2 linked regions of the Leucothrix mucor DSM 2157 genome follow. The protein of the gene in region 1 interacts with the protein of each later gene in a pairwise test. Links are inferred from orthologs where the notes say so. Each region holds a gene or a part of one and is shown on either strand. Other genes may lie near its edges.

The links.
Region 2: the proteins of gyrA (region 1) and gyrB interact in binary tests that used the Escherichia coli proteins (3 or more experiments, as listed by UniProt). The link is inferred for Leucothrix mucor DSM 2157 from one-to-one orthologs.

What each region holds. Positions count from the first base shown.
Region 1 is NZ_ATTE01000001.1:2,878,921-2,887,310, forward strand. Bases 1,708-5,002 are described here. They hold gyrA (DNA gyrase subunit A), read right to left. Parts: upstream 4,608-5,002; coding sequence 1,908-4,607; downstream 1,708-1,907. Other genes in these bases: serC (3-phosphoserine/phosphohydroxythreonine transaminase), read right to left, coding at 1,708-1,880; LEUMU_RS0113035 (ABC transporter ATP-binding protein), read right to left, coding at 4,726-5,002. In the rest of the region: pheA (prephenate dehydratase), read right to left, coding at 1-801; more of serC, read right to left, coding at 798-1,707; more of LEUMU_RS0113035, read right to left, coding at 5,003-5,766; LEUMU_RS0113040 (ABC transporter permease subunit), read right to left, coding at 5,763-7,409; LEUMU_RS0113045 (Fe(3+) ABC transporter substrate-binding protein), read right to left, coding at 7,485-8,390. UniProt on the Escherichia coli protein: A type II topoisomerase that negatively supercoils closed circular double-stranded (ds) DNA in an ATP-dependent manner to maintain chromosomes in an underwound state.
Region 2 is NZ_ATTE01000001.1:3,894,673-3,897,949, reverse strand. What follows is about bases 1-3,058. They hold gyrB (DNA topoisomerase (ATP-hydrolyzing) subunit B), read left to right. Parts: upstream 1-352; coding sequence 353-2,764; downstream 2,765-3,058. Other genes in these bases: LEUMU_RS26680 (DUF1287 domain-containing protein), read left to right, coding at 2,884-3,058; recF (DNA replication/repair protein RecF), read left to right, coding at 1-280. Also shown: more of LEUMU_RS26680, read left to right, coding at 3,059-3,277. UniProt on the Escherichia coli protein: DNA gyrase negatively supercoils closed circular double-stranded DNA in an ATP-dependent manner to maintain chromosomes in an underwound state.

The sequences.
Region 1 (8,390 bases):
AATGTGTGGCGATACAATTCCCAAATCATACAATCGAGCTGCGTTTTCACCAGCAATCGCTGCTGCAGTGCTATCTTGCGCAGCCAATCGAGCGGCCTCTGCATTACTAGCAACGGCAATTCTTGCAAGATCAGGGTAATTGCGATCCAACCAATCGCGGCACTGCATCAATGATTGTTCATGTGAATAAATGCGCGTAATACCGCTCATATTGCGGCTTTTACTCATTAAATTCTGGTGAATAGCCAAGTGAATCTCGCCACAAATTTTCAATGGTGAATTAACAAAGCGATCTAAGGTATGGGAGATTATGCCGCCAGTTGAGTTTTCAATTGGCACCACACCATAATCGGCGGTACCTGCTTCAACTTCACGGAACACTTCTGGAATCAGCGCAAATGGCACGGTCGCAACCGCTTGGCCAAAATGCTTCTGTGCGGCTGACTCGGTAAAAGTACCCGGTGGACCCAAATAGGCCACCTTAATCTGCTGCTCTAAAGCCAGACAGGATGAGATAATTTCACGGAAAATAGCCGTAACGCGCTCATCTTGTAGTGGACCTTTATTGGTCTCACTCACACGACGTAAAATTTGTGCTTCACGCTCTGGGCGGTAAAACTTAATATTCTGTTCGCCGGCTTCACGCTTCGTGGTCGCGACTTCTTCAGCACAGTTAGCCCGCGCACTTAAGAGATCTAAAATCTGCGTATCGATCGAATCAATACGCTCACGAATCGCGCCTAATTTTTCGGTGATTTCCTGCTCGATAGCAGCCTGTTCCGGATTCAGCTCGTCACTCATACACTCGTCCGCTCAAACTCTTTCATGAAAGCAATCAGGGCATCGACGCCAGCTTCGGGCATCGCATTATAAATACTCGCGCGCATACCACCCAACAAACGATGTCCTTTCAGATTCACCAATTGATGTGCGGCTGCTTCCTGCATAAAGGCCTGCTCACGTGCCGCATCACCTAATAAGAAGGTGACATTCATCCATGAGCGACTGTCTTTAGCGACCACATTGCGGTAGTAATCAGATTGATCGATGAAGTCGTATAGCTTGCTGGCTTTGCGCTGGTTTAATGCGGCCATCGCATCCAAACCACCCTGCTGCTTTAACCACTCAAACACCAAGCCCGCCAGATACCAACTGTAAGTCGGCGGCGTGTTGTACATCGAATCGTTTTTGGCATAGACCTCATAATCAAACATGGTCGGCGTTGCAGGTCGGGCGTGACCAATCAAATCATCGCGCACAATGACAATGGTTAGGCCTGCGGGCCCGATGTTCTTTTGTGCACCTGCATAAATCAAACCAAACTGACTAACATCCACCGGACGCGCCAGAATATTGGATGACATATCACAAACCAATGGCACGCCATTCGCTTCGGGTACTTGATGGAACTCAACACCAGCGATGGTTTCATTCGCGGTGTAATGCAGATAAGCCGCGTTTTTATCGCATTGCCAATCTGAAAAATCAGGCACTTGCATATAGGACTGCGCTTCACTGCTGGCAGCAACACGAACATCACCCAAAATACGGGCTTCGTTAATTGCTTTCTCAGCCCAAATACCGGTGTCGATATAATCGGCAGAGCCACCGAGCGGCAATAAATTCATTGGCACCATTGCAAACTGGCTAGTCGCGCCACCCTGCATGAACAGGACTTTATAGTTCGCCGGAATCTTCAGCAGTTCACGAAGATCTGCCTCCGCTTTCTCGGCAATACCAATATAGTCTTTACCGCGATGGCTCATTTCCATCACAGACATGCCCGTGCCATGCCAATCCAGCATTTCCTCACGGGCCTGTTCCAGTACGGCTTCCGGCAATACTGCCGGACCCGCACTAAAGTTATAACAGCGGCTCATAAACCATCCTGTTTGATTTGTCTAAACCTACTCGTCACCAGTGTCGTCAGTGCCTGCAGCGGCACTATCGCCTGCATCACTTTGACTATCTGCTTCGTTCGCTGTTGGCGTATCGCTTGCCTCTGGAGTATCGGCTACATCGGCGTCAACCACTAGCTCACCGGACTCAGAAAGTTCGCCTTCTTCAGCGTCCTCTTCTTCGCCAGCCATGCGGGCAATTCGCTCAACCTGTGTTAAACGCTCACCTTTGCTCAGCTTAATCAGCGTCACACCCTGTGTGTTACGACCAGTGATCGATACATTATCAACCGCTGTACGCACCAAAGTACCACCATCAGAAATCAACATGATCTCATCATCGTCAGTAACTTGAACCGCGCCAATCGCCTGACCATTACGCTCAGAAGTCTGGATTGCAATAACACCCATACCACCACGCTTTTGAACAGAGAACTGATCAACTTCAGTACGCTTACCAAAGCCGTATTCTGTTGCCATCAATAAGCGGCCTTCACTAAGAATCAGCAGCGCATTAACCTTCGCGCCCTCTTCCAGCTTAATACCACGTACACCAGCAGCCGTTCTGCCCATGCCACGCACGTCATTTTCATTGAAGCGAATCGCTTTACCATTGCTGGTAAACATCATCACATCACTGTTGCCATCTGTAATGGCAACATCAACCAGTTGATTGTCATCACGCAAGTCGATAGCAATAATTCCGGCTGCACGCTGATTAGAGAATGCCTTCAAATCGGTTTTCTTAACGGTACCGTTTTCAGTGGCCATAAAGATAAATCGATTATCTTCATATTCACGAATAGGCAATACCGCCTGAATCTGTTCGCCCTCTTCTAGTGGCAGCAAATTAATCATCGGCAAGCCACGCGAGTTGCGGCTAGCCATTGGCAATTGATACACCTTCAGCCAGTAGAGCTTTCCACGGCTAGAGAAACACAGAATCGTATCGTGAGTGCTGGCAACGAATAACTTCTCGATAAAGTCTTCATCTTTCATCTTGGTTGCCGCTTTACCGCGACCACCACGACGTTGCGCATGATACACATCCAAGGCTTGGGCTTTTACATAGCCGGCATGAGATAGCGTAACCACCACTTCTTCATCGGGTACCAAATCTTCCATGCCGAGGTTTTCGCCAATCGCATTGATTTGGGTACGGCGCACATCACCGTATTGCTCACGCATTTCTTCCAGCTCTTCACGTATAACCTGAAGCAAACGCTCAGGGTTCGACAGAATATCCAGGAAGTCGATAATGCGGACCAAAATCTCACGGTACTCATCCAGAATCTTATCTTTTTCAAGACCGGTTAAGCGGTGTAAGCGTAATTCCAGAATCGCAGAGACTTGCGCGTCGGATAGCCAGTAGCCATCGTCTTTTAAGCCAAAGCGTGGGTGCAGGTCTTCCGGGCGGGCATCCGAAGAATTACCGCGTGACAGCATTTCCAGCACAATTTCAGCTGACCAAGGCTTCGCCAATAATGCGATACGCGCATCCGCAGGCGTCGCGGAGGACTTAATGGTCGCGATAACTTCATCAATACTGCCTAATGCAACCGCCAGACCTTCTAAAAGATGCGCACGTTCGCGGGCTTTTCTTAACAGGTAAATCGTACGACGCGTGACAACTTCACGGCGGTGACGAATAAACGCCGCCAGAATTTCTTTAAGGTTAAGTAGCTTAGGTAAGCCATCAATCAGCGCGACCATATTGATACCAAAACTGGCTTGCAACTGGGTGTGCTTGTAGAGATTGTTCAGAACGACTTCAGGAACTTCGCCACGCTTCAGGTCAACGACCATCCGCATACCGTCTTTATCCGACTCATCGCGTAGCTCTGAAATACCTTCGATCTTTTTATCTTTAACCAGCTCGGCAATCTTTTCGATCAAACGCGCTTTGTTAACTTGATATGGCAGTTCGGTTACGACAATCTTATCGCGACCGTTTTTATCCTGTTCAAAGTCAGCCACACCACGGATGCGAATACTGCCGCGCCCTGTGTGATAAGCCTGATGAATTCCTTGTGAGCCGTTGATGATACCCGCTGTTGGGAAATCAGGACCGGGGATAAACTCCATCAGGTCGCTAATATCCATTTCAGGATTATTAACCAACGCCAAGCAGCCATTAATGACTTCAGTGAGGTTGTGCGGCGGGATATTCGTTGCCATACCTACCGCAATACCGGAAGAACCGTTGATCAGCAGATTAGGTAAGCGTGTTGGGAATACGGAGGGCTCAGATTCAGAACCATCGTAGTTTTCAATAAAGTCGACCGTCTCTTTATCCAGATCCGCTTGCAAATCGTGCGCCAGGCGCGACATACGCACTTCGGTATAACGCATGGCCGCCGGAGAGTCACCATCCACCGAACCAAAGTTACCTTGACCATCGATCAGCATATAGCGCATGGAGAATGGCTGGGCCATCCGAACCATGGTGTCATAGACTGCGGTATCACCATGAGGGTGATATTTACCGATTACGTCACCGACCACACGGGCCGATTTTTTATATGGCTTGTTCCAGTCGTTATTTAACACGCTCATCGCGTACAGAACACGACGGTGAACAGGCTTGAGACCATCACGCACATCAGGCAAAGCACGCCCAACGATAACGCTCATTGCGTAATCCAAATAGGATTTTCGCATCTCATCTTCTAAATTTATTGGAATAATTTCTTTTGCAAATTCAGCCATAATTATCGTCTACGACACTTCATAAAATACGTCGACGGAAGTATAACAGAATTGTTACACGATGGATTGTTTTGAAAGGCATTTAAGGCAATTTCAATACCTTATCTCAGCGCATAGATTATGGGTTTGCAAACAGGCTTAGTTGGTCCGTGGATAATGAGATTGCAACCGACTCTCCAAGCTCATGATCTGCTAAAGATGAGAGCAACATTTGCACGGTTTCATCGCTAGGTAAGCGCAAAGTATAAAGGTAATAGCCGCCTCTAAAATCTCTGGAAATCAGCGTCGCAGGCACACCATTTTCCTGATCGAGCTGCAAGTACTCAGGGCGAACTAACACCTTGACGGTATCGCCGGATTTGTGACCCGATAAAGACGCCGCTGAGACCGTCCCAATCGCCGTTTTTACCCCATCATCGCTTACCGTGCCCTCTAAGAAATTGCTGCGCCCGATAAAACGTGCCACAAAGGCCGTCTTTGGATGATGATATAAGGTTTGCGCACTCCCCCATTGCAACAACTGACCACCACTGAGCACACCAATCTGATCCGCCATACTAAAGGCTTCATGCTGATCATGCGTCACCATTACCGTCGTAATACCCTCATGCTTTAGAATCTCACGAATCTCTTTGGCCAACACCCCGCGTAACTCCACATCCATACTGGAAAAGGGCTCATCCAATAACAACAAACGTGGCCTAGGTGCCATTGCACGCGCTAATGCCACACGCTGCTGCTGACCACCAGATAATTGATGTGGGTAACGCTCACCAAAGCCTTGCAAGCCAACCAGCTCCAATAATGCCTCCAAGCGTGAACGCTGATCCGCCTCACTTAACTGCCGAATACCGAAGCAAATATTGCGGGCAATACTCAAGTGTGGGAATAAGGCAAAATCCTGAAACACCATGCCGATTTCACGCAGTTCAGTCGCAACACTCTGCTCTGGCGTACTCAGCACGCGGTTACCGGCTTTAATCACACCATGCTGAAGCGGCTCAAAGCCTGCAATCGAGCGCAACAAAGTCGTCTTGCCGCAACCACTAGGGCCAAGCAAACAGGCAATCTTCCCATCTTCGACTTGCAGCGAGATACTTTCCAGTACCTGCTTACCATCGTAACTTAAGCTGACATCTTCCAGTATCAGTTCACTCACTTTGTCTCTCCTGATGGGTTTGCGTGGGCAATTGCGCGGCTCAATAAAATAACAGGCAATATACCTGCCAATACAATCATTAGGGATGGCGCGCCGGCATCCGCCAATCGCTCGTCGGAAGCCATTTCATACGCCCGCAGTGCCAAGGTATTAAAATTAAAGGGACGTAGAATTAAAGTGGCCGGCAGCTCTTTCAGTACATCCACAAAAACCAACAGTAATGCGGTGAGCACGGTGCCTTTCATCAATGGCAAATGGATATAGCGCAATACGCCGAAGGATGACAAACCCAAACTGCGACCCGCCTCATCCATCGAAGGCTTAACCTTGCTAAGCCCTGCATCCACCGCCTGCACAGAGACGGATAAAAAGCGTACGGTATATGCGAAGATCAAAGCAAATAAGGTGCCGGATAACAGCAAACCACTAGAATAATCAAAATTATCCCGCAGCCACTGATCCAGCGTATTATCAAACCAAGCCAGCGGTAATAAAATACCCACGGCAATAATGGTGCCGGGAACGGCATAACCCATTGACGCGAACACGACACTCACAGTCACCAATGGCGTTTTCATAGTGCGCTTGGCATAACTAAGCAGTAGCGCCAAACATACCGCAACCAATGCAGCAGTAGCTGCCAGCCCTAAGCTATTAATTGTCAGGTGGAAAAACTCGGGCGTTAGCGAATATTGAGAGGTGGCAATCGTCCAATACAATAATTGCGCTGCCGGAATAATAAAACCAAAGATCAATGGCAATACGCAAGATAGCGTTGCCCAAAACGCCATCCAGCCACGCAGCTGGTAGCGACGAGGCCGCACATCTTTACTGGAAGTATGATGGAAGCGCGCTTTACGCCGCGAATAGCGCTCCAGCAAAATCAGCATCACGACAAAGCCAAGCAGCATTCCCGATAACTGAGCGGCAGTGGCACTATCATCCATTCCATACCAAGTACGGAAAATACCGGTGGTAAAGGTGTTTAATCCAAAATATTGAACGGTGCCGTAATCGGCTAAGGTCTCCATCAAAGCCAATGAAAGGCCAGTGATAATGGCAGGACGTGCCAGGGGCATTGCTACTCGGTAAAAGCCTTGTAACGGAGAATTCCCTAAAGTACGACTGGCTTCAAGCACGGCAACGGACTGCTCTAAAAATGCAGCGCGCGCCATCATATAAACGTAGGGATATAAAACCAGAGATAGCATGGCGATGGCACCCGGCAGTGAGCGCACTTCAGGAAACCAATAGTCCCCATAGCTCCAACCGAACCAATCACGCAACTGACTTTGCACAGGACCTGCAAAATCTAGAACCCCAGTATAGGTATAAGCAACAATATAGGCCGGGATGGCCAGAGGCAGCAGCAGCATCCATGATAGCAATCGACGCCCGGGGAATTCACAAATCGAGGTCAACCAAGCGGTTATCACCCCCATACTGAGCACACCGACACTCACTCCCAGCATGAGCCACAGGGAGTTCGCAACATAATCAAATAAGAGATTATCGACCAGATGTTGCCAGTTTTCATTAAACGGCTGCAGCAAAAAACTCGTCACCACCAGAACCGGCAGCGACACAATTAGTGCGATCAGTACCACCCACCAGGATCGGGCATTTTTTACCAGTGCTAACAATTCAGCTATCCTACTTAAAAACAAAAACCCTCCGAAGCGATCCGGAGGGTCAATTAATCAGTACAGCAGGAAAAATTACTTCCAGCCGGCGCGATCCATTAATCTTACCGCGTCAGCATTGTTTTCACCTAATTTTGCCAGATTCAATGTGTCTGATTTGAATTCACCCCATGATTTCAGGATATCACTTTGCTTAGCGCCTTCCAGAACTGGGAACTCGCTGTTCACTTCAGCGTACCATGCTTGTGACTCAGGGCTCACCAAGAACTCCATCAGCTTCTTAGCATTTTCAGCATTTGGCGCTGCTTTAGTCATGGCGATACCGCTAACATTCACGTGAGTACCACGGTCATCTTGGTTAGGCCAGAAGATTGCCATTTTATTCGCTGCATCAATCTGATCCTGATCACCGCTGGTTAACATGCCACCAAAGTAATAGGTATTGGCAATCGCAATATCACAGATACCTGCTGCTGCCGCTTTGATTTGATCACGGTCGCCGCCTTTTGGTGGCTGCGCAAAGTTTGCAACCAAACCTTTGGCCCACTTCTCAACCGTTTCTTCATCATGCGCTTCCAGCAATGATGCAACCAAAGACTGGTTATAGATATTAGAGGAAGAGCGGATACAGATACGGCCTTTCCACTGCGCATCAGTCAATGCTTCGTAAGTTGATAACTCTTTTGGATCAACCTTACCTTTTACATAAAAGATAGGACGCGCGCGCTGAGACAATCCAAACCAGTAGGACTCAGGATCACGTAGATGCTCTGGAATTGCCGTTTTTAGTGCTTCGGATTCAACTGCCTGAATAACCCCCACTTCTTTAGCGCGGTGTAAACGACCGGCATCCGTTGTAATCAACAAATCAGCTGGAGTGTTTTTGCCTTCAGACTGTAAACGCTTCAGCAGTGCATCAGCACCACCGGTAACCAAATTAACCTTAATACCCGACTCTTCAGTAAACTTGTCCAGCAGTGA
Region 2 (3,277 bases), 1.0 Mb from region 1 along the record:
AGCCCAACAGAGTGCTTCTCGTGGACAACTCAAATTAATTGCCATTGCCATGCTGCTGGCACAAAGCCGAAGTATTGACCCTGATGATTTACGCAAAGGGATTATCGCTATTGATGACCTGGCTGCTGAATTGGATGGTGAAAATAAGCAGTCATTGTTAACCACTTTGCGAGGTCTTGAGCAGCAATTATTACTGACCACTACACAAGCAGAATTGATCCCATTATTAGATACTGATCGCATGTTTCACGTGAAACGGGGAAAGGTTACAACGCTATGAAAACAGTCATTTAGCGTGTTCTAAAAGGGACAAAGTGGTATAATCCTGAGAGTATAAAACAAGGATATTTCTATGTCGGACGCGAAAACCTACGATTCTTCCAATATTAAAGTTCTTAAAGGCTTAGAGGCGGTTCGCAAGCGCCCAGGAATGTATATCGGTGATACCGATGATGGTACAGGTTTACACCATATGGTCTTCGAGGTCGTCGATAACGCGATCGATGAAGCACTTGCAGGGCACTGCTCCGAAATCAAGGTAATCATCCATACTGACGGCTCTGTGTCGGTATCTGATGATGGTCGTGGTATCCCAGTAGATATCCATGAAGGCGAAGGGATTTCCGCTGCAGAGGTTATTATGACCGTACTGCATGCTGGTGGTAAATTTGATGACAACTCCTATAAAGTATCCGGTGGTCTTCACGGAGTCGGTGTTTCGGTTGTAAACGCGCTTTCAGATAAGCTGAACCTGATCATCAAGCGCGAAGGCAATGTGTATCGCCAGGAATATCATTTAGGTGATCCTTTAGATCGCCTTGAGATGGGTGAAGTGACGGAAGAAACCGGAACTGAAATTCGCTTCCTGCCTAGCAAAGAAATCTTTGCAATTACAGAATTTAACTTCGATATTTTGGCCAAGCGCCTTCGGGAATTATCTTTCCTGAACTCGGGCGTCCGCATCAATTTGATGGATGAGCGTGGTGATGGCGAGTCCATCATCTTTGAGTACGAAGGTGGTATCAGTTCTTTCGTTCAGCATCTTAATCGCAATAAAACGGCGATTCACCCTAACACGGTTTATATCAGCACCAGCAAAGATGATGTAGGCGTTGAAGTGGCATTGCAGTGGAATGATACCTATCAGGAAAACATTTACTGCTTTACTAATAACATTCCACAGCGCGATGGTGGAACGCATTTGGCGGGATTCCGTGCGGCACTGACGCGTACTATCAATCAGTACTTAGAGCGTGAAGGGCTGCTGAAAAAAGAAAAAATCACCCCAGGTGGGGATGATGCCCGTGAAGGTTTAACAGCCGTATTATCGGTGAAAGTACCTGATCCTAAGTTCTCATCTCAAACAAAAGATAAGCTGGTTTCCTCAGAGGTTCGAGGTATTGTTGAGTCAGCAATGAGTGAGCGCTTAAGTGAGTTCATGCTGGAAAATCCAACTGAAGCTAAGATCATTGCTGGCAAGGTAATCGATGCAGCACGCGCACGTGAAGCGGCTCGTAAAGCACGTGAGATGACTCGCCGAAAAGGTGCGTTAGACATTGCAGGGCTTCCCGGTAAGTTGGCAGATTGTCAGGAAAAAGATCCGGCGCTTTCTGAAATATACCTGGTGGAGGGAGACTCGGCGGGTGGTTCTGCAAAGCAGGGACGTGACCGTCGTACTCAGGCAATCCTTCCTTTGAAGGGTAAAATCCTAAACGTTGAAAAAGCCCGTTTTGATAAAATGCTGCAATCTGCTGAAGTGGGAACGCTTATCACAGCGCTGGGCTGTGGTATCGGTAAGGAAGAATTCAATCCAGATAAATTACGTTATCACCGCATCATTATCATGACCGATGCCGACGTGGATGGCTCGCACATCCGTACCTTGCTACTCACATTTTTCTATCGTCAAATGCATGAGCTGGTGTTGCGTGGTCATATCTATATCGCTCAGCCACCACTGTATAAGCTGAAAAAAGGTAAGCGCGAGCAATACGTAAAAGATGATGAGGAGCTGGATCAGCACCTATTACAGATCGCGCTTGAAGATGCCGCTTTATATCCAGATGAGCATACGCCAGCGATTAGAGGCGAGGGCTTAGGTCGCTTAGCAGCAGACTATACGCATGTAATGAATGGCCTTAAGCGATTGGCCAGACGCTACGATCTTGAAATATTACAATCGATGGTGTTCACTGATTCAGGTTCTGCTCAGTTGGATAAGGCTATTGTTGAATCATGGATGTCGAATGTCTGTAGTGACCTTAATCATAAATTTAACGGAACACGTCACTATCAGTCAGAGATGAAAACAACCGAAGAAGGCAGCTGGTGCGTTCATTTGGTCCGTCGCATGCATGGGGTTGATACAACAATACTGTTCGGTGAATCGCTCTTTGCAAATGATGAAATCATTCGCCTCAATAAACTTAATCAAGATCTCGCAGGCTTACTTAGCGAAGAGTCCTGGATTGAGCGTGGGGAGAAAAAAGAGCCAGTATTGCGCTTTGATGGTGTGATGCAATGGCTCATGAAAGAAGCCTCAAGGGGATTAAATATTCAACGCTACAAGGGTCTGGGGGAGATGAATCCGGGCCAACTTTGGGAGACCACTATGGATCCCGCCTCACGTCGCATGCTTCAGGTAACCATCGAAGACGCTTATCAAGCTGATGAAGTGTTCTCAACACTGATGGGAGACTTGGTAGAACCTCGCCGTGAGTTTATAGAAAATAATGCACTGTCGGTATCTAATTTGGATATCTAATCTGTTCATAATGGAAAGGACAGGGAGGAGTCCGGGGTAGTGATAGTGATGTTGTGGTACTGCTTGTGATTGGGTAAGCAGTACCTCAAAACTACCTAATAATCGCTAGGGAAATTACAATGAAAAGAATCAGGCAAGTTGGTAGCTTTGCTGGGTGCGCTGCAATCGCAGTGGTTTTGTCGGCATGCTCAGGAAATCCGGTTGAAGAAGAAAACCTTGTGGCAGGTGCTAAAAAAAGCAATCCAGTAAGCACTACCTCGAAATCCGCTACATTAAGTAGTAAGCAAGCAGCAGAAAAAAAATTAGCGATTGCAGCACTTGGAAAAACAAATGTAGCCGCTAAGCAAGCATCATTCGGTGGAGCTACTCAGGCTAAGCCAGTCGTGGTTGCTAAGGCACCAGCACCAAGAGCAGTTCTCAGAACGCCTGCTAAAAGAGTGGTTGCCAAGGCTCCGGTTAAACGAGTTATAAAGCGCGCTCCTACAGTCGTTGCGAAACGTGCTCCAGCAGTGA